3 regions of the Bradyrhizobium sp. LeoA1Lang genome follow, and region 1 is predicted to be linked to each of the others. Evidence: predicted binding sites of a transcription regulator. Region 1 holds the regulator's gene; each other region holds the start of a gene.
The links. Region 1 encodes PhoB, which activates phosphate uptake and scavenging genes when phosphate is short. Its sites were predicted from a motif close to TGTCATNNANCTGTCAT; they were not measured.
Positions count from the first base shown of each region.

Region 2: the regulator PhoB is predicted to act here: its motif matches at 1,863-1,879, upstream of ACZYOF_RS05160 (STN domain-containing protein).
Region 3: the regulator PhoB is predicted to act here: its motif matches at 2,378-2,394, upstream of phnC (phosphonate ABC transporter ATP-binding protein).

Region 1 is NZ_JBVAPG010000011.1:719-6,396, reverse strand. It holds gene pstA (phosphate ABC transporter permease PstA) at 1-590, shown strand, start outside; gene pstB (phosphate ABC transporter ATP-binding protein PstB) at 596-1,408, shown strand; gene phoU (phosphate signaling complex protein PhoU) at 1,420-2,136, shown strand; gene phoB (phosphate regulon transcriptional regulator PhoB) at 2,255-2,962, shown strand; gene ACZYOF_RS06240 (GcrA family cell cycle regulator) at 3,083-3,598, opposite strand; gene ACZYOF_RS06235 (acetylornithine transaminase) at 4,098-5,306, shown strand; gene argF (ornithine carbamoyltransferase) at 5,306-5,678, shown strand, end outside.
Region 2 is NZ_JBVAPG010000008.1:103,280-108,957, forward strand. It holds gene flgK (flagellar hook-associated protein FlgK) at 1-257, shown strand, start outside; gene ACZYOF_RS05155 (flagellar biosynthesis protein FlgL) at 265-1,833, shown strand; gene ACZYOF_RS05160 (STN domain-containing protein) at 2,102-2,737, shown strand; gene ACZYOF_RS05165 (sigma-70 family RNA polymerase sigma factor) at 2,734-3,246, shown strand; gene ACZYOF_RS05170 (FecR family protein) at 3,347-4,357, shown strand; gene ACZYOF_RS05175 (two-partner secretion domain-containing protein) at 4,509-5,678, shown strand, end outside.
Region 3 is NZ_JBVAPG010000083.1:3,935-9,612, forward strand. It holds gene ACZYOF_RS25430 (DUF1045 domain-containing protein) at 1-394, opposite strand, end outside; gene ACZYOF_RS25435 (alpha-D-ribose 1-methylphosphonate 5-triphosphate diphosphatase) at 415-1,608, opposite strand; gene ACZYOF_RS25440 (LbetaH domain-containing protein) at 1,605-2,261, opposite strand; gene phnC (phosphonate ABC transporter ATP-binding protein) at 2,441-3,256, shown strand; gene phnD (phosphonate ABC transporter substrate-binding protein) at 3,363-4,298, shown strand; gene phnE (phosphonate ABC transporter, permease protein PhnE) at 4,374-5,258, shown strand; gene phnE (phosphonate ABC transporter, permease protein PhnE) at 5,255-5,678, shown strand, end outside.

The DNA.
Region 1 (5,678 bases):
GCCTGTTTGCCGGCACCTATCTGGCCGAATACGGCAAGCATGACCGGCTCACTTCGGTGATCCGCTTCATCAACGACATCCTCTTGAGCGCGCCGTCGATCATCATCGGCCTGTTCATCTATGGCGCGGTCGTCGTGCCGATGGGCGGCTTCTCCGCGCTGGCCGGCTGTCTGGCGCTGGCGGTGATCGTCATCCCCGTCGTGCTGCGCACCACCGAGGACATGCTGCTGCTCGTCCCCAACCCGCTGCGGGAGGCGGCCTCCGCGCTTGGCCTTCCGCGCTCGCTGGTGATCAAGCGGATCGCCTACCGCGCGGCGCGCTCCGGCCTGATCACGGGCGTGCTGCTGGCGACCGCCCGCGTCGCCGGCGAGACCGCGCCGCTATTGTTCACCGCGCTGTCCAATCAGTTCTTCAGCCTGAACCTGACCAAGACGATGGCGAACCTGCCGGTGACGATCAACAACTTCGTGCAGAGCCCCTACGCCTATTGGAAAGAGCTCGCCTGGAGCGGGGCCCTGCTCATCACCTTGACCGTGCTCGCGCTCAACATCGGCGCGCGCATCCTCGGCGCCGAAAGGAGCGCAAAATGACCGATATGACCGTATCGACGACCAGCCCGAGCGCGGCCATTCCCCAGAAATCGCTGCCGGAAGCGCCGCCGAAGGTGACGGCACGCAGCCTCAACTTCTATTACGGCGAGCACCACGCGCTGAAGAACATCAACCTGGCGCTCGGCACCAACCGCGTCACCGCCTTCATCGGTCCTTCCGGTTGCGGCAAGTCAACGCTGCTGCGGATCTTCAACCGGATGTACGACCTCTATCCCGGCCAGCGCGCCACCGGCCAACTGATGCTGGACCAGACCAACATCCTCGACCCCAAGCTCGACCTCAACCTGCTGCGGGCGCGGATCGGAATGGTGTTCCAGAAGCCGACGCCGTTCCCGATGACGATCTATGAGAATATCGCCTTCGGCATCCGCCTTTACGAGAAGATCTCGAAATCCGAAATGGACGGCCGAGTCGAGAAAGCGCTGCGCGGCGGCGCGCTGTGGAACGAGGTCAAGGACAAGCTCAATGCCTCCGGCCTGAGCCTCTCCGGCGGCCAGCAGCAGCGTCTGTGCATCGCTCGCACGGTTGCGGTGCGGCCCGAAGTGATCCTGTTCGACGAGCCCTGCTCGGCGCTCGATCCGATTTCGACCGCCAAGGTCGAGGAACTGATCCAGGAGCTGTCGGAGGACTACACGATCGCGATCGTCACGCATAACATGCAGCAGGCGGCGCGCGTCTCCGACAAGACCGCGTTCATGTATCTGGGCGAACTGATCGAGTTCGACGACACCAGCAAGATCTTCACCTCGCCGAGCGATCGTCGCACCCAGGACTACATCACCGGCCGGTTCGGTTGAGGAGGGACATCATGGCTTCTGAACATACCGCCAAGGCGTTCGACAGCGATCTTCAGGAACTGACCCGTCTGGTCGCGGAGATGGGCGGGCTGGTCGAACGGATGATCACCGAATCCGTCGATGCGCTGATCCGCCGCGACATTGCGCTCGGCAAGCGTGTCGTCGCTTCCGACATCGAGATCGACAGCCTGCAGCGCGTGATCGAAGAGCGCGCCGTGCTGACGATCGCCCGCCGCCAGCCGATGGCCGTCGACCTGCGCGAGATCGTCGGCGCGATGCGGGTGGCGACCGACCTCGAGCGGATCGGCGACCTCGCCAAGAACATGGGCAAGCGCGTCGCCGCGCTGGAGAACGACTTCCAGCCGCTGAAGCTGATCCGCGGCTTGGAGCACATGACCGACCTCGTGCTGTCGCAGGTCAAGTCCGTGCTCGACGCTTATGCCGCGCACGATCTGCCGGCCGCGATGAACGTCTGGAAGAGCGACGAGGAGGTGGACGCGATCTGCACCTCGCTGTTCCGGGAGCTCCTCACCTACATGATGGAAGATCCGCGCAACATCTCGTTCTGCATCCACCTGATGTTCTGCGCCAAGAACATCGAGCGGATCGGCGACCACGCCACCAACATCGCGGAGACGGTGTTCTACATGATCGAGGGTCAGCAGATGACCGACAAGCGGCCGAAGGGGGATATGACGACGTTCGCCACGACCGTTCCGGGCAACTAGAGCACATCCAGGAAAGTCGAAGCCGGTTTTCCGAAGAAGATCCTGCTCAAAACATCAAAGGAAGAGTGGGATGACGATTCAGGCAGAGAGTCATCCCGCTATAGGAGAAGCCAAGCCGATGAGCGCACGCATTCTGGTGGTCGAAGACGAAGAAGCGCTGACGACGCTGTTGCGCTACAATCTCGATGCAGAAGGCTATGATGTCGAAACGGTCGCCCGTGGAGATGATGCGGACACAAGGCTCAAGGAACGCATTCCCGACCTTGTCGTGCTCGACTGGATGCTGCCGGGACTCTCCGGCATCGAGCTGTGCCGCCGTCTACGGGCGCGGCCGGAGACCAAGCAGCTCCCGATCATCATGCTGACCGCGCGCGGCGAGGAAAGCGAGCGCGTGAGGGGACTGGCGACCGGCGCCGACGACTACATCGTCAAGCCGTTCTCGGTGCCTGAACTGCTGGCGCGGGTGAAGGGCCTGTTGCGTCGGGCAAGTCCGGAGCGGCTCGCCACCGTGCTCACCTATGGCGACATCGAGCTCGACCGCGAGAAGCGTCGCGTCGCGCGCTCGGGCCGTCCGATCGATCTCGGCCCGACCGAATATCGCCTGCTGGAGTTCTTCCTGGAGCATCCCGGCCGCGTGTTCAGCCGCGAGCAGTTGCTCGACAGCGTCTGGGGGCGCGACATCTATATCGACGAGCGCACCGTCGACGTCCACATCGGCCGCCTGCGCAAATTGCTCAATCCCGGCCGCGAGCAGGACCCGATCCGCACCGTCCGCGGCGCGGGCTACGCGCTGGATGATCGCTTCGCGAAGGCCGAGCAGTCGTAACTCGGCGACCTCAATCCGTAGCCCGGGTGCAGCGAAGCGTAACCCGGGGAAATTTGGACCTGCCGATACAGCATTGCCGGGTTACGCTGCGCTTCACCCGGGCTACGATCTGTCGTCGGCTTACTTGCCGTGTGACGGCTTGACCGTCGGACGGCGGCGGTCCGCTGCCGGCTGGTAGGCGACGCGGGAGTGGTGCGCGCAATAGGGCAGGCCGGGAAGCGCCTTGCCGCCGCAGAAGAAGAATTCCGGGCTCGAGGGATCGCCGACCGGCCAGTGGCAGGTGGCCTCGTTCAATTCGAGCAGCGACAGCCGCTGGCTCATCGGCACCACATTGTCGTAGGCGATAGGGTCCGCTTCCACCTCCACCTCGAAGGCGTGGGCGAGTGCGGTGTTGCCGCGGGAGACCGGCCGCGCTACGCGCATCATCGGCTGTGCGGGACGCGCCTTGCGCTGCCGCGGCGCGGCTGCAGCAGGACTCTTGGCGCGGCCCGAGAGGCCGAGCCGGTGCACCTTGCCGATCACTGCATTGCGCGTCACGTTGCCGAGTTCCGCTGCGATCTGGCTGGCCGAGAGCCCGGCTTCCCAGAGCTTCTTCAATTGCTCGACGCGTTCGTCGGACCAGGTCAATACCGTCATCGCATCTTTCCCTTCGCGTTGCGCCGGCCGATCCTGGGACAGCGCTGCGATGCCTAATCTCAAAAATCCCTGCGGGCAGAATCCCTTAAGGCTCGCCGGGCACGAAAACCGCACCCGAACGTGTACGCCGCACACAAAGGACTCTAGGGATCAAAACTGCCGCACGAGATGTCGTACCCGACAGGCCAGACGCTACAATATGGCGTGACTCTGGCGCAAGAGTCCGCGCCTATGCGTCCACATGTTCCGACATTTAGGGATTGCAATCGGGCTTTTCCACTACACTGGAAACCCGCGGATTACCCGGTACTTTGCAGCGCAGCCTGGCGGCTTCGTGGCGATTGACAGCGCCCGCCGCGCGCATAGAATGCCTTTACGTGCCGCCCTGCAAAGGCGGCACGTTTTGTTTTCGCTGGATGAGCTCCAGCCGCGTGTCTGCATCGCTGCACGCCGCCAGGGCTCATCTGAAAGGCTTGTCTAAAACCCTTCAGTGATCGCCATGACCGACAGCGCCACGTCGCATCTGCTTCCCGTTTTTGCCAGGGCCGATCTCGGCTTCGAACGCGGCGAAGGCTGTTGGCTGATCTCGACCAAAGGCGAGCGTTATCTCGACTTCACCTCCGGCGTCGCGGTGAACGCGCTCGGCCATGCCCATCCGCATCTGGTGAAGGCGCTGCAGGAGCAGGCGACGAAGCTCTGGCACATGTCGAACCTGTTCAAGAGCCCGGACGGCGAGAAGCTTGCCGCGCGGCTGTGCGAGCAGAGTTTTGCGGACTTCGTGTTCTTCTGCAATTCCGGCGCGGAAGCGATGGAAGGCGTGATCAAGGTCGTGCGTCACTATCACTTCTCGAAGGGGCATCCGGAGCGCTATCGCATCGTCACCTTCGAAGGCGCCTTCCATGGCCGCACGCTCGCGACGCTGGCCGCGACCGGCGCCGCCAAATATCTCGAGGGCTTCGGCCCGCCGATGGACGGTTTCGACCAGGTGCCGCATGGCGACATCGAAGCGGTGAAACGCGCGATTGGTCCGCAGACGGCAGGCATCCTGATCGAGCCGGTGCAGGGCGAAGGCGGCGTGCGCTCTGCGCCGCCGGCCTTCTTCAAGGCGCTGCGCCAGCTTTGCGACGAGCACGGTCTCCTGCTCGCCTTCGATGAGGTGCAGACCGGCATGGGCCGCACCGGCGATCTCTTCGCCTACAAGCGCATCGGGGTCACTCCCGATGTGATGTCGCTGGCCAAGGCGCTCGGCGGCGGCTTTCCGATCGGCGCCTTCCTTGCGACCGCGGAAGCCGCGTCCGGCATGACGCCGGGCTCGCACGGCTCGACCTTCGGCGGCAACCCGCTCGCGGTCGCGGCCGCCAGCGCCGTGCTCGATGTGATGCTGCAGCCCGGCTTCTTCGATCACGTGCAGAAGATGTCGCTCCTGCTCAAGCAGAAGCTCGCCTCCGTGGTCGACCGCTATCCGTACATTCTCGCGGACGTGCGCGGCGAGGGGCTTCTGATCGGCGTCAAGGCGGTGGTGCCCTCGGGCGACCTCGTCAACGCCCTGCGCGAGCAGAAGCTGCTCACGGTCGGCGCCGGCGATAATGTGGTGCGCTTCCTCGCGCCGCTGATCGTCGGCGAGGCCGAGATCGAGCACGCCATCGGTTGCCTCGAGCGCGCCTGCACCGCGCTCTCAAGTGGACCGTCGAAGAAGGCAGCGGGATGATGAGCAAGGCACCCCGTCACTTCCTCGACATCAACGAAATGTCGCTCAACGAGCTGCGCGCCATGCTCGCCGCCGGCGCCGCCATGAAGGCGAGACTGAAGGCGCATGAGAGGGCTACGAAGCCGCTCGAAGGCAAGACGCTGGCGATGATCTTCGAGCGCCCCTCGACCCGCACGCGGGTGTCGTTCGATGTCGGCATGCGCCAGCTTGGCGGTGAATCGATCATGCTCACCGGTGCCGAGATGCAGCTTGGCCGTGGCGAGACCATCGCCGATACCGCGCGGGTGCTGTCGCGCTATGTCGATGCGATCATGATCCGCATCCTCAACCACGATGCGCTCTTGGAACTTGCCGCGCACGCCACCGTCCCCG
Region 2 (5,678 bases), on a different contig from region 1:
CGTTCAAGGGCACGCTGCTCAGCTTCATGCGACAGTTCACCAGTCAGCAGGGGGCAGATGCCGACGCTGCGAAGCAGCTTGCTGATGGTCAGAACGTCGTGCTCAGCACGCTCCAGCAGAAGATGTCGACGTCCTCGGGCGTGAACATGGATGAAGAGATGGCGCATCTCTTGTCGTTACAGAACGCTTATTCGGCAAACGCGCGCGTGATGTCGGCGGTCAACGACATGTACAAGACCCTGATGCAGGTATTCTGAGGCAGCCATGACAATATCCGGGGTTAGTCAACGCACATCCTATATCGGCTCGGGCATTCTCGATTTGCGCAGTCAGCTTGATACGCTGACGCAGCAGCTCGCGTCCGGCAAGATTTCCAATACTTACGCTGGACAGGGGAGTGGCCGCAGCCTTGCGATCGCGCTGCGCGCGCAGATCACAGGGATAGGAGCCTATTCCGATACTGCGACCAATCTGAACACGCGCATTGGTGTCGTCAACCTTTCACTGCAGCAACTGGTGAAGATCGGGTCGGAAGTGAAGGGCGCCGCCGTCAGCGCAAGCACGGATCTCGACGATGCGGGCCATACCTCCGGCCAGAAGACTGCATTGCTCGACTTCACCGATTCAGTCGACATGCTCAACGCGAAGTCAGGCGATCGCTATCTGTTTTCCGGCCGTGCTACCGATACCGCGCCCGTGGCGTCGGCCGATGAGATCATGAACGGTCGCGGCGCGCAGGTCGCCGGACTGAAGCAGGTCATCGCCGAGCGAAAGATCGCTGATCTCGGTGTCAATCAGAATGGCCGCGTCGGCAATGCCGTTGGCACGCCGGCAACATCAGTTGTTCTCAGCGAGGAGGACGCAACACCGGCTCCTCCGCAGCAGGCGCAGCCGTTCGGGATCAAGCTAACCGGCGTATCCACAAATATAACGGGCGCTACCGTCACCCAGCCCGTCGACCTGCCCGCGACCGTTCCGCCGGCGCCGCCGGCAACGCCGGTGCAGAAGTCCATGTCGGTCGATCTTGGCGCGACCAATCCGAAGCCCGGCGACCAGGTCAAGTTCACCTTCACCATGCCGGACGGCACCAAAGAAGATATTGTCATGACGGCGTCGAACACCACGCCGCTCGCCGCCAACAGCTTCCTGATTGGGGCCGATCCCACCGCGACCGCGGCCAACCTGAACACGGCGCTCGGGACCTCGATGAAGAATCTGGCGAACGGTCCGATGGTGGCAGCGTCTGCGATGGAGGCCGGTGATAACTTTTTCGATCAACCTCCGCTGCGCGTCGGCACGACGCCGCTTGCCTCGGCCACGACGCTTGTGGCCGGCACTGCCGACAACACCGTGATTTGGTACAACGGCGAACAGAATACTGCTGCGAACGGTTCGGCGCGCGGATCGGCGGTAGCCCAGATCGATACATCCATCACGGTGCAGTATGGCGCCAGAGCCGACGAACCCGCATTGCGTTCGCAACTGCAGACGGTGGCAGTATTCGCGGCTGTGACCACATCGGCGACGGACCCCTATGCCAATGCCCAGGTCACCGCGCTCAACCAGCGCGTCGCGAACAGTTTGGCAACCGTCCCGGGGACCCAGACGATTGAAGATATTCAGGCGGACTTCGCCGGCGCGCAGGGCTCGATCAAAGCGGCCACCGATCGGCAAGTTCAAACCAAGGCGATGGCGCAAACGATGCTGGATTCCATCGAAGGCATCAATGACGACGAAGTCGCGACCAAGATCCTGGCACTGCAGACGGCGCTGCAGGCGTCTTATCAAACGACATCGATGCTTTACCAGATGAGCCTCGTCAAATTCCTCTAACTGCAGGCTTTCGGCAGGGCCGGCACGCGTGTCGTGAAACTGTAATATCGCGTCTTTAGTGTCGTGACATTCGTCGGCGTGGGGATGGATCTGCTGGCGTCCAACTTGAATCGTCAGCAGCCAGTGTCTTTCCGAAGCTTCTACTGCTGATCGGGCAGTGAAAATGCTTCAGTCGGCCGATACGGCGGTTAGGTTACACCATAATTTGCAGCGTTGCTGGCTCAGTTATGTCGCCCCTTGGGCTATTGGACTTGCGCTGACCGGCATGATGCCGGCTGGACGACCGGTTCTGGCGCAGTCAGGGAGCGAGACAGTCGTCGATTTTTCGATCCCGTCGCAGCCGCTGGCCTCGGCGCTCGGCCGCTACGGCGATGCAACGGGCAATGAGGCGCTTTACGAAGGAGGCCTCGCGGACGGGCGACTCTCGGCCGACGTGCAAGGGCGGTTGACGCCGGCCGAGGCCTTGCAGCGCCTCCTGGCAGGGACCGGCCTCGTTGCCCGCTTCGTCGCCGAAGGCACCTTCGTCCTCGCGCCCGCGCCGCAGCACAAATCGAAGCAAGCGATGCCGGCTGCGCATCAACGCTATTATGCGCTTATCCAGGAGGATGTGCTCGACACCTTGTGCAGGCTGCGCGAAGCGCGGCCTAATCACTACCGTCTTGTTACCGTGTTCTGGATTGCGCAAAGCGGCGCTGTTGAAGATCTCTTGCGCGTCGGCACGTCGGGAAGTGCGAGTACCGATCAACTGATCGATCAGACATTGCGCGGGCTGAAATTCAGAGAACCGCCGCCAGCCGATTTCGTACAGCCGGTTCGTCTGTTGTTCGTGCCGCAAGGCCCTGGCGTGAATTCGGGCTGCGCAACCGCAGACGCTCGCCTGCGCGCTCATGGAGCCGCGCCGTGACCGAGACCGCCTTGGCGATCATGCGCAGGCTGTTTATCGACGGCTATGACGATCTGAAAAAGCGACTGACCCTGCGCCTGGGCTCGGCCGACCTCGCGGGCGAGGCCATGCATGATACGTGGTTGCGTCTGGCACGGCTGGAGCCGGCCGGCGCGGTCCAACGTCCCGAGCATTATCTTTTTCGCGCCGCCTTGAATGCGGCCGACGATCGACGCCGCCGCGAGAAGCGCCACAGCCGCAACGTCGAGCTGGATGACGCTTTGGAGATTCCAGACGGGCAGCCGACGGCGGAGGAGGAGCTGATCGCCCGATCGGAGCTTGCGGCGTTCGAGACGATCATGGCAGAACTTCCGCCGCGTCGGCGCGCGATTTTTCTGGCGGCGCGTGTCGGCAATGTCCCTCGCCAGGTCATTGCCGACCAGATGAGGATTTCGCGACGACTGGTTGCCAGAGAGCTGATGCTGGCGCACAAGCACTGTCTGTCGCGCTGGAAAGAGTTGATGGAATAGCGTTGCCGTTTCGGCCTCCCAGAACCGTCTTAGTATAGAGAACTATGAAGATTGCGAGCCGTATCCTCGGGCGTCGTGCGGAGAGAAGCGCGGTAGTGCGATGAGCAAAGAGCATGGCCAAGGGCCAGATCTCAGCCGCATCGAGCATGAAGCTGTCGGTTGGGTCCAAAAGATCACGTCTGGTGAAGCGACGCCGGAGGAATTGCAGGCGGCGCTGCGCTGGCGTACGCAGAGCCCGCTTCATGCCAAGTCCTATGCGGACGCGGAACGCGTTTGGAGCAGGATGGGCGTAGTTGGCCGTGCGCAGCACGGCCGCGACATGGACTTTATGGGTCCCCTGAAGGAGTTCGGGCAGCGCAAAGCGGCGATGAACCGTCGTATGATGTTGGGTGGCGGCGCGGCCGTGATTGGGATAGCGGCCGTCTACGGCGTGATGAATCCGCCGCTTGGTCTGTGGCCATCGCTTTCGGAACTGCGGGCCGATTTTCGCACCGGCACCGGCCAACAACAGACGATCCGCTTCGTTGAGGCCGTCGCGATCGACCTGAATACACAGACAAGTCTTGCGATCCGTCCGGCGACCGCGCAGGAGGATTGCATCGAGTTGCTTGCCGGGGAAGCATCGTTTGCGACGCAGGGTCGTCTGGCGCGGTCGCTGGCCGTGTTTGCCGCAAATGGCAAGACGGTGAGTGATTCCGGCCGGTTTGATGTCCGCCACATTGCGACCAGCGATCATGCCGTGGTCAACGTGACTTGTTTCGAGGGCCAATTGCGGATCGAATTTCGCGATGATGTCGCTGAGCTTCGTCCGGGACAACGGGTCCGGTATGACGGCGTCGGCTTGAGCGAGATCGGTACGGTCGATCTGGCGGTCGAATCGGAATGGCGGCGGGGCATTGTCGAGTTCCGCAGCACACCGCTTGCGGATGCGGTCGAGGAAATGAACCGATATCGGCCGGGCCGCATCATCCTCGTGAACCCTGCGCTAGGGCGAAGACTGCTTAGCGGCCGCTTCCGGATCGACCAGATGGAACGGGTGTTGCTGCAGCTCGAGCACACTTTTCAGGCGAAGCTTCAACGCCTTCCAGGCGGAATCGTCCTGCTGAGCTGACCACTCCGCATTTTTTTAAGAATTTCTTCCCCCGACGTTGCTCAACCTGCGGGGTCACTCAGTCTCCCTCAATGAGAGCCAATTTTGCCGAGGCGGCAGCGTCATCGCGCTGCTGCGTCGGTCGTCCATTGTCGGCTGAAGGAATCGCCCGATGTCCGCCCTAGCAGTTTCCTCCATCAACACAATGCGTTGCAGGGCTCGTTACGCCGCCCTTCTCGCCGGGGTGAGTATTGCGGCCCTTGTCCTGTCCAGCCCGCATGCGGCAGCTCGTCCCCTTGGTGGTTCGGCGCCGACCCCATCTGCGGCGGCAATCGCCGCGGCACAATCGGCGGCACAGGAAGCAGCACAAGCGGCGCAGTCCGCCGGCAATTCGCTGAACCGCACGGCGCTGGCGATCCAGGCACAGCAGGCCGTTCAGCAGGCGGCGCGAGACGCGGCAAGGGCGGCGCTGCAGGCGACGCCGGATAGCGTGCCGAATGGTTTGCGGCCGGGCGGTTTGCAAATTGGGGCTGGCGTCGTCGGCCCCGACGGCAGCGTGAACCGGAACCTCTGGAGAGGCGCTGACCTTCCGACCGAGTTTACCAATGGCGATCGCGTCAACGTCGACATCAAGCAACGCGAGCAGAGGGCAATCCTGAGCTGGGATACCTTCAACGTGGGCGGCCGGACGGATCTACGCTTCGACCAGCAGGGCAATCGCGACTGGGTTGCGCTGAACCGCGTCCTCAGTGCGGATGCGCGGCCGAGCCAGATCCTCGGCAGCATCAAGGCCGACGGCTCGGTCTATGTCATCAACCAAAATGGAATCATCTTCGGTGGCGGCTCGCAGGTGAATGTCGGCGCGCTGATCGCCTCGACCGCTCACATCACCGACACTCAGTTTCTGAACAGCGGCATCTATTCGACGAAGCCGTCGGACAGCAGCCCCTATCAGCCGAGCTTCATTAATGCCGGCGGCTTGATCAAGGTGGAGGCTGGGGCGCAGATCAAGACCCATGCGCCGCAAAAGGCGGAGCAGGGCGGCGGTTTTGTGCTCTTCCTGGGCACGGAGGTCGACAATGCGGGATCGATCTCGACGCCGAAGGGGCAAACGCAGTTTGCTGCCGGCGACAACTTCATCCTCAGGCCTGGTTACGGCACCGATGCGAACCAGTCTTCGACGACGAACGGCAACGAGATCGTGCCGCTCCTGAATGGCGCGAGCGCAAGCGGGCTGGTGCGGAATTCCGGGGTCGTTTTCAGCCAGCAGGGCGATATCACGCTTGCGGGGCACACCATCGAGCAGAATGGCCTCCTGATGTCAACCACCTCGGTCGACACG
Region 3 (5,678 bases), on a different contig from region 1:
GGAATGAGTCGAAGTCGCGCGTCACGTCGGCCGCGAGCTGCTGCAACTCCGCCGACGGCTTTGCCGGGATCATCGCGATGAAGCCGCTGATCGAATCGATGATGGATTCGATCACGGGAATTGGCCGCGGCGTATCGGCGAAAGCCTCGCATGCGCCAATCAAATCGGCTTCGGTCTTTCCTTCCGCCAGCGCAATCGGCGCTTTCAGCGTGGCATGAAAGCCGTATTTGCGAGGGTCCTGCGTGACCTCGCGCCAGTCCGGCGGCAAGCCCTCGGGAAAAGGCAGGTCGCTGCCATGATAGGCATCGTAGCCGAGCATCTTGGCGCCGAAACGATCGAGCGCACTGGCTGGTGCCGGCGCATAGTAGAGGGCGTAACGCGGAAAGTTGGCCATCGTCGTAAGACCTGGGAGCGTCAAGCGGCAGCAACCGCTTTGCGCGGTGCTGTTGAATAGGTGAGCCGGCTGGCGTCGGCCAGATGCACGAGACGTCCCGCTGATATCACCGCGACAATGCGAGGCCGCAGCGGAACCTTGTCGTCGACGATGATCATGTCGGCGCGGCGACCTTCGGCGAGCACGCCGCGGTCGTCGAGCTCGGCGGCGCGCGCCGGCGCCGCCGAGATCAGGTCCCACGCCTTTTCCAGCGGCAGAATGCCATCAGCGGCAAGCCGGAAGGCCGCGAGCAATTGCGCCGGATAGTAATAGTCCGAGGCCAGTACCGAGCAGAGGCCCTTTGCGATCATGTCGGACGCTTTGGTCCAGCCGGTATGGCTGCCGCCGCGCACGACATTCGGCGCGCCGTACACGATATGATCGCCGGCCGCCGCCGCCTCGCGCGCGGTCTCTTCGTTGACAGGGAATTCGGCGATGCCGACGCCCTGGTCGCGAAAGCCTTTGCGCATCTCGGGGCTGTTGTCGTCATGCGAGAGCATGCGGACATTGGCCGATCGCGCCGCGCTGGCGAGGCGGGAGACCGAGGCCGGCACATCGTCCGCGCGCGACACCACGCGTGCGACGAGTTGGTCGAACTCCTCGGCTGACAGTCCGGTGCGCTCCACCATCCGGTTGCGCTTTCGCGGCTTGGCCAGGTCCCCGATCGTCCCGTCCATATGGTCGTTGAAGGCGAACAGGTCGACGCGGCCCTCCGCGAGCCAGCCGATGATCTCTGCTTCGGCGTCGAGATTGTAGGTCTCGTGGCGCAGATGGAAGCGCGTGTCGGCTGCAAGGTGCGGGCGCATCTGCTCGATCGCCTCCAGCAGTCTCCGCGCATTGTCGGCGCTGCGCAGACCCGGCTCCCACGACCAGGTCGTGGCGTGGAACACCGTCGTGATTCCGTTTGAGATCGCCTGCCGGTCGCTGTCGGCGAGCGCCACGTCGATCGGGAAATCGACGCCGGCGCGCGGCATCATCTGCCGCTCGAAGGCGTCGCCATGCAGGTCGACGATGCCGGGCAGCACCAAGAGATCACGCGCGTCGATGCCGAGCGCATCGCGACCGTCTCCATCTCCGCCGAGGGCTGCGATGTCCAGGCCCGCGGTCCGCAGCCGCGTTTCGACAAGTTCGCCGTCAACGAGCGCCTTGCCGCGTTCGATAATAATGTCGGTCACGAGATGGCACTCCGGCGGGCTGTTGGCGTGTTCAACGCTTCATACTTTGCGAGGAAGTCCTCGACAACCAGCTTGCGGAAATCCGGCAGCGCTTGGCGCAACATTTCGTGATCCCAGTCCCACCAGGCGAGCGCCGCAAGGCGGCTGGTGATGTCGTCGGGAAAGCGCTTGCGGAGCGGCCGCGCCGGATTGCCGGCGACGATGGTATAGGCGGGAACATCCTTGGTCACGATCGCGCCAGCCGCGACCACCGCGCCGGTTCCGATCGAGCGTCCGGGCAGGATGATCGCGCCATGTCCGATCCAGACGTCATGGCCGATATGCACGCGGTGCTCTCGGCGCCATTCGAAGAACTCTGCCTCGTCATGTTCGCCGGGAAAGTATGCGCTGGCGCGATAGGTGAAATGCGCCTGCGACGCACGATGCATCGGATGATTGCCGGGATTGATCCGTGTCATCGCCGCGATCGAGCAGAATTTACCAATCGTGGTGTAAGTGAGCTGCGCGTCGTTCACGACGTACGAATAGTCGCTCATCGTGACTCCGAGCAGGATGGTTCGCGCTCCGACCTCGGTATAGGCGCCAAGCTGGCTGTCTCGCACCGATGCGGTGGGATCAATGGTCGGTACAACGGAAAGCATCTTGCCGGCCATCTTCGCCTCTCGAACGGTTGCGGGGAGCGCACGTCTTCGATGCGCTTCATAACATTAGCGTGACAGATGGGTGACATCGCCGACGGGTGTGGAGGATCGCCGCACTGCAGCGCGTTTGTCACACAACTGTAATTCAGCGGCGTTAGCCGTTACGCGACGTGACGGGTTCGGAGCACTGCATGCTGGTGGTGGAAGGTTTGACGTGCCGTTTCGGCACAAAAGCCGCGGTGGACAATGCTTCGTTCTCGGTTCAGCCCGGTAGTTTCGTCGGCGTGATCGGCCGCTCGGGCGCCGGCAAGTCGACTTTGCTGCGGATGGTCAACCGTCTCGCCGATCCGGCCGAAGGCCGCATCCTGTTCGAAGGTGTCGACGTCACCGCACTGCGCGGCAAGGCGCTGCGGCGGTGGCGCGCGCGTTCGGCGATGATCTTTCAACAGTTCAATCTGGTCGGCCGGCTCGACGTGCTGACCAATGTGCTGATGGGCCGCCTTGCCGAAATCCCGGCCTGGCGCTCGCTGACCCAGCTTTGGCCCGAGCAAGACAGGGCGCTCGCGATGTCGGCGCTCGAGCAGTTCGACATCGCGCAGTTCGCCGCTCAACGCGCCGACCAGCTCTCCGGCGGCCAGCAACAGCGCGTCGCGATCGCCCGCGCGCTGGTGCAGGAGCCCGATATCATCCTCGCAGACGAGCCGATCGCCTCGCTCGATCCGCGCAATACCAAGATCGTGATGGACGCGCTGCTGCGCATCAACAAGCATTTCGGCATCACCGTGCTCTGCAACCTGCATTCGCTCGATCTGGCGCGCAGCTATTGCGACCGCCTGATCGGCATGGCGGCAGGCCGCGTGGTGTTCGATGGTCAGCCGTCGATGCTGACCGATCACGTCGCCCGCGAGCTCTACGATCTCGAGGCCAATGATGTCATCGGCGGGGCGCCAATGCCTGCGCCCGATGCCGCAACAGCTCCGGCGCTCGGCACCGCAGCCGCGGCCTGAACGTCGCAACCTTGATCCAGGGAAAGCCGCTGCAGGTGCAGTCGGCCTCTAGAGCATGATCCGAAAAGATCATGTTCCAAGCGCTACCATAACAGCAGGGGTAAACATGATCACTCGTCGCATCGTTCTCGCCGGCGCTGCCGCGCTCGCGCTCACCGCGTCCGCGTCGGCGCAAGACTGGAAGGCCAAATATCCGGAGCTGACCTTCGCGGTCGTGCCGGCTGAAAACGCGTCCGGCGTCACCGAGCGCTGGACGCCGTTCGTCAACTATCTCTCCAAGGAACTCGGCGTGAAGGTCACGCTGCGCATCGCCAACGATTATGCTGCGGTGATCGAGGGCCAGCGCTCCGGCAACATCCAGATCGCCAGCTACGGTTCGGCCTCCTTTGCCCGCGCGCGGCTGACCGGCGTCAAGACCGACGCCTTCGCAAACGACATCAATGCCGACGGCTCGACCGGCTACTACTCGGTGTTCTTCGTCAAGGCGACCAGCCCGTACAAGACCGTCGAGGACGTGAAGGGCAAGAACCTCGGCCTCGTCGATCCGAACTCAACCTCGGGCAACAACGTGCCGCGCTTCGAGCTGAACAAGAAGGGCATTCCGGACGCCGAAGCCTATTTCAGCAAGGTCGTCTTCACCGGCAGCCACGAGAACGCGGTCCTCGCGCTTTCGCAAGGCACCGTCGACGTCGCCGCCAACCAGTGGACCAGCGACGACGACTCCACGCTCGCCCAGATGCTGCACAAGGGCATGCTGAAGAATGCCGACGGCTCGCCGATGAAGAAGGAAGATTTCCGCATCATCAACAAGTCGGCCGAGATCATCAACGGACCCTATGCCTATAACACCGATCTTCCCGACGATCTGAAGGCCGCGATCGCAAAGGCCTTCTTCGAGGCGCCGGCCAAGGACAAGGTGATGTTCGACAAGCTCTCGGACGGCCAGAAGAAGGGCTTCCACCCCGCGACCACCAAGGATTGGGACGGCACGATCGAGCTGATCAAGTTCGTCGACACCCTGCGCAAGAAGAAGGCGTCCTGATCGGTTGACACGAACTACGCAGGCCGGGTCGATTGCGACCCGGCCTGTTTCCATTGAGGGCAAGCAGCAGATCCGATGACCACCGCCGTATCCATCCTTCCCGCTCAGCAGCTCGCGGCGCTGAACGAGGCCTATCGCAAGGCGGTCGCGCGCAAGCGGCTGAAGATGATGCTGGCGGCGGCGGTGTTTATCGCGGCGCTCGTCGTCGCTGGCATCGGCGCCGAAGTGAACCTGCGCACGCTTTTCACCTATTTCGGCAACTTCGTCTCCTATTTCGACCGCATCCTCACGCTCGATAACGGCCAGCGGGTCTGGACCGATTTCGGCGAATGGTTCTGGGGCTGGAAGCAATGGCTGAAGCTGCTCGCCGAGACCATTTTGATCAGCTATGTCGGCACGCTGACCGGCGCCGTCTTTGCGTTCGCGCTGAACTTCTTCGCCGCGCAGAATACCTCGCCCGGGCCGTGGCTGCGCTTCGTCGTCCGCCGCCTGCTCGAATTCGCCCGCACCGTGCCCGGCATCGTGTTCGCGTTGGTGTTCGTGATCGCGTTCGGCCTCGGGCCGATGGCGGGCGTGCTGGCGATCGCCGTGCACTCGACCGGCGCGCTCGGCAAATTGTTCTCCGAGATCGTCGAGAATGCCGACATGAAGCCGGTGGAAGGCATCCGCTCGACCGGCGCGAGCTGGCTCTCCTGCATGCGCTTTGCGGTGCTGCCTCAGGTTTCAGCGGGCTATGCCAGCTATGCGCTGTTGCGCTTCGAGATCAATGTGCGCGAGGCGTCGGTGATGGGCTTTGTCGGCGCCGGCGGCATCGGGCAGGAGCTCGTGGTCGCGATCCGCAAATTCTACTATTCCGACGTCAGCGCCATCCTGGTCACCATCATCGTCACCGTGTTCGTGATCGACATCACCACCGGCTGGCTGCGCGCAAAACTGTTCGGCAAGGAGGCGCGGGCATGAGCCAATTGCCGAAGCCGGATTCGCTGGCGCTGCGGACGAAATATCCAGATGTTTTCGAGCGCCCGGCCTCGACGCGCCTCGCCACGCCCTTGATGCTGCTGGCGGCGTTCGCGGTCTTCGTCTTCGGACTGTTCGATCTCGACTTCTCGCCGACCAAGCTGGTGAGCGGCCTGCGCGAGCTCGGCTGGATCACGTTGATGATGATCCCGCCCGATCCCGGCTCATCGCTGCCGACCTATCTCTCCGCGCTCGGCGAGACGCTGTCGATCGCGCTGCTCGGCACCACGATCGCCGCGTTCCTGGCGCTGCCGGTCAGCCTGCTCGCCGCGCGCAACATCGTGCCGTCAGCCATCTTCCGTTTTCCGGTGCGGCGCTTCCTGGATTCGATCCGCGGCGTCGACCAGCTCATCTGGGCCTTGG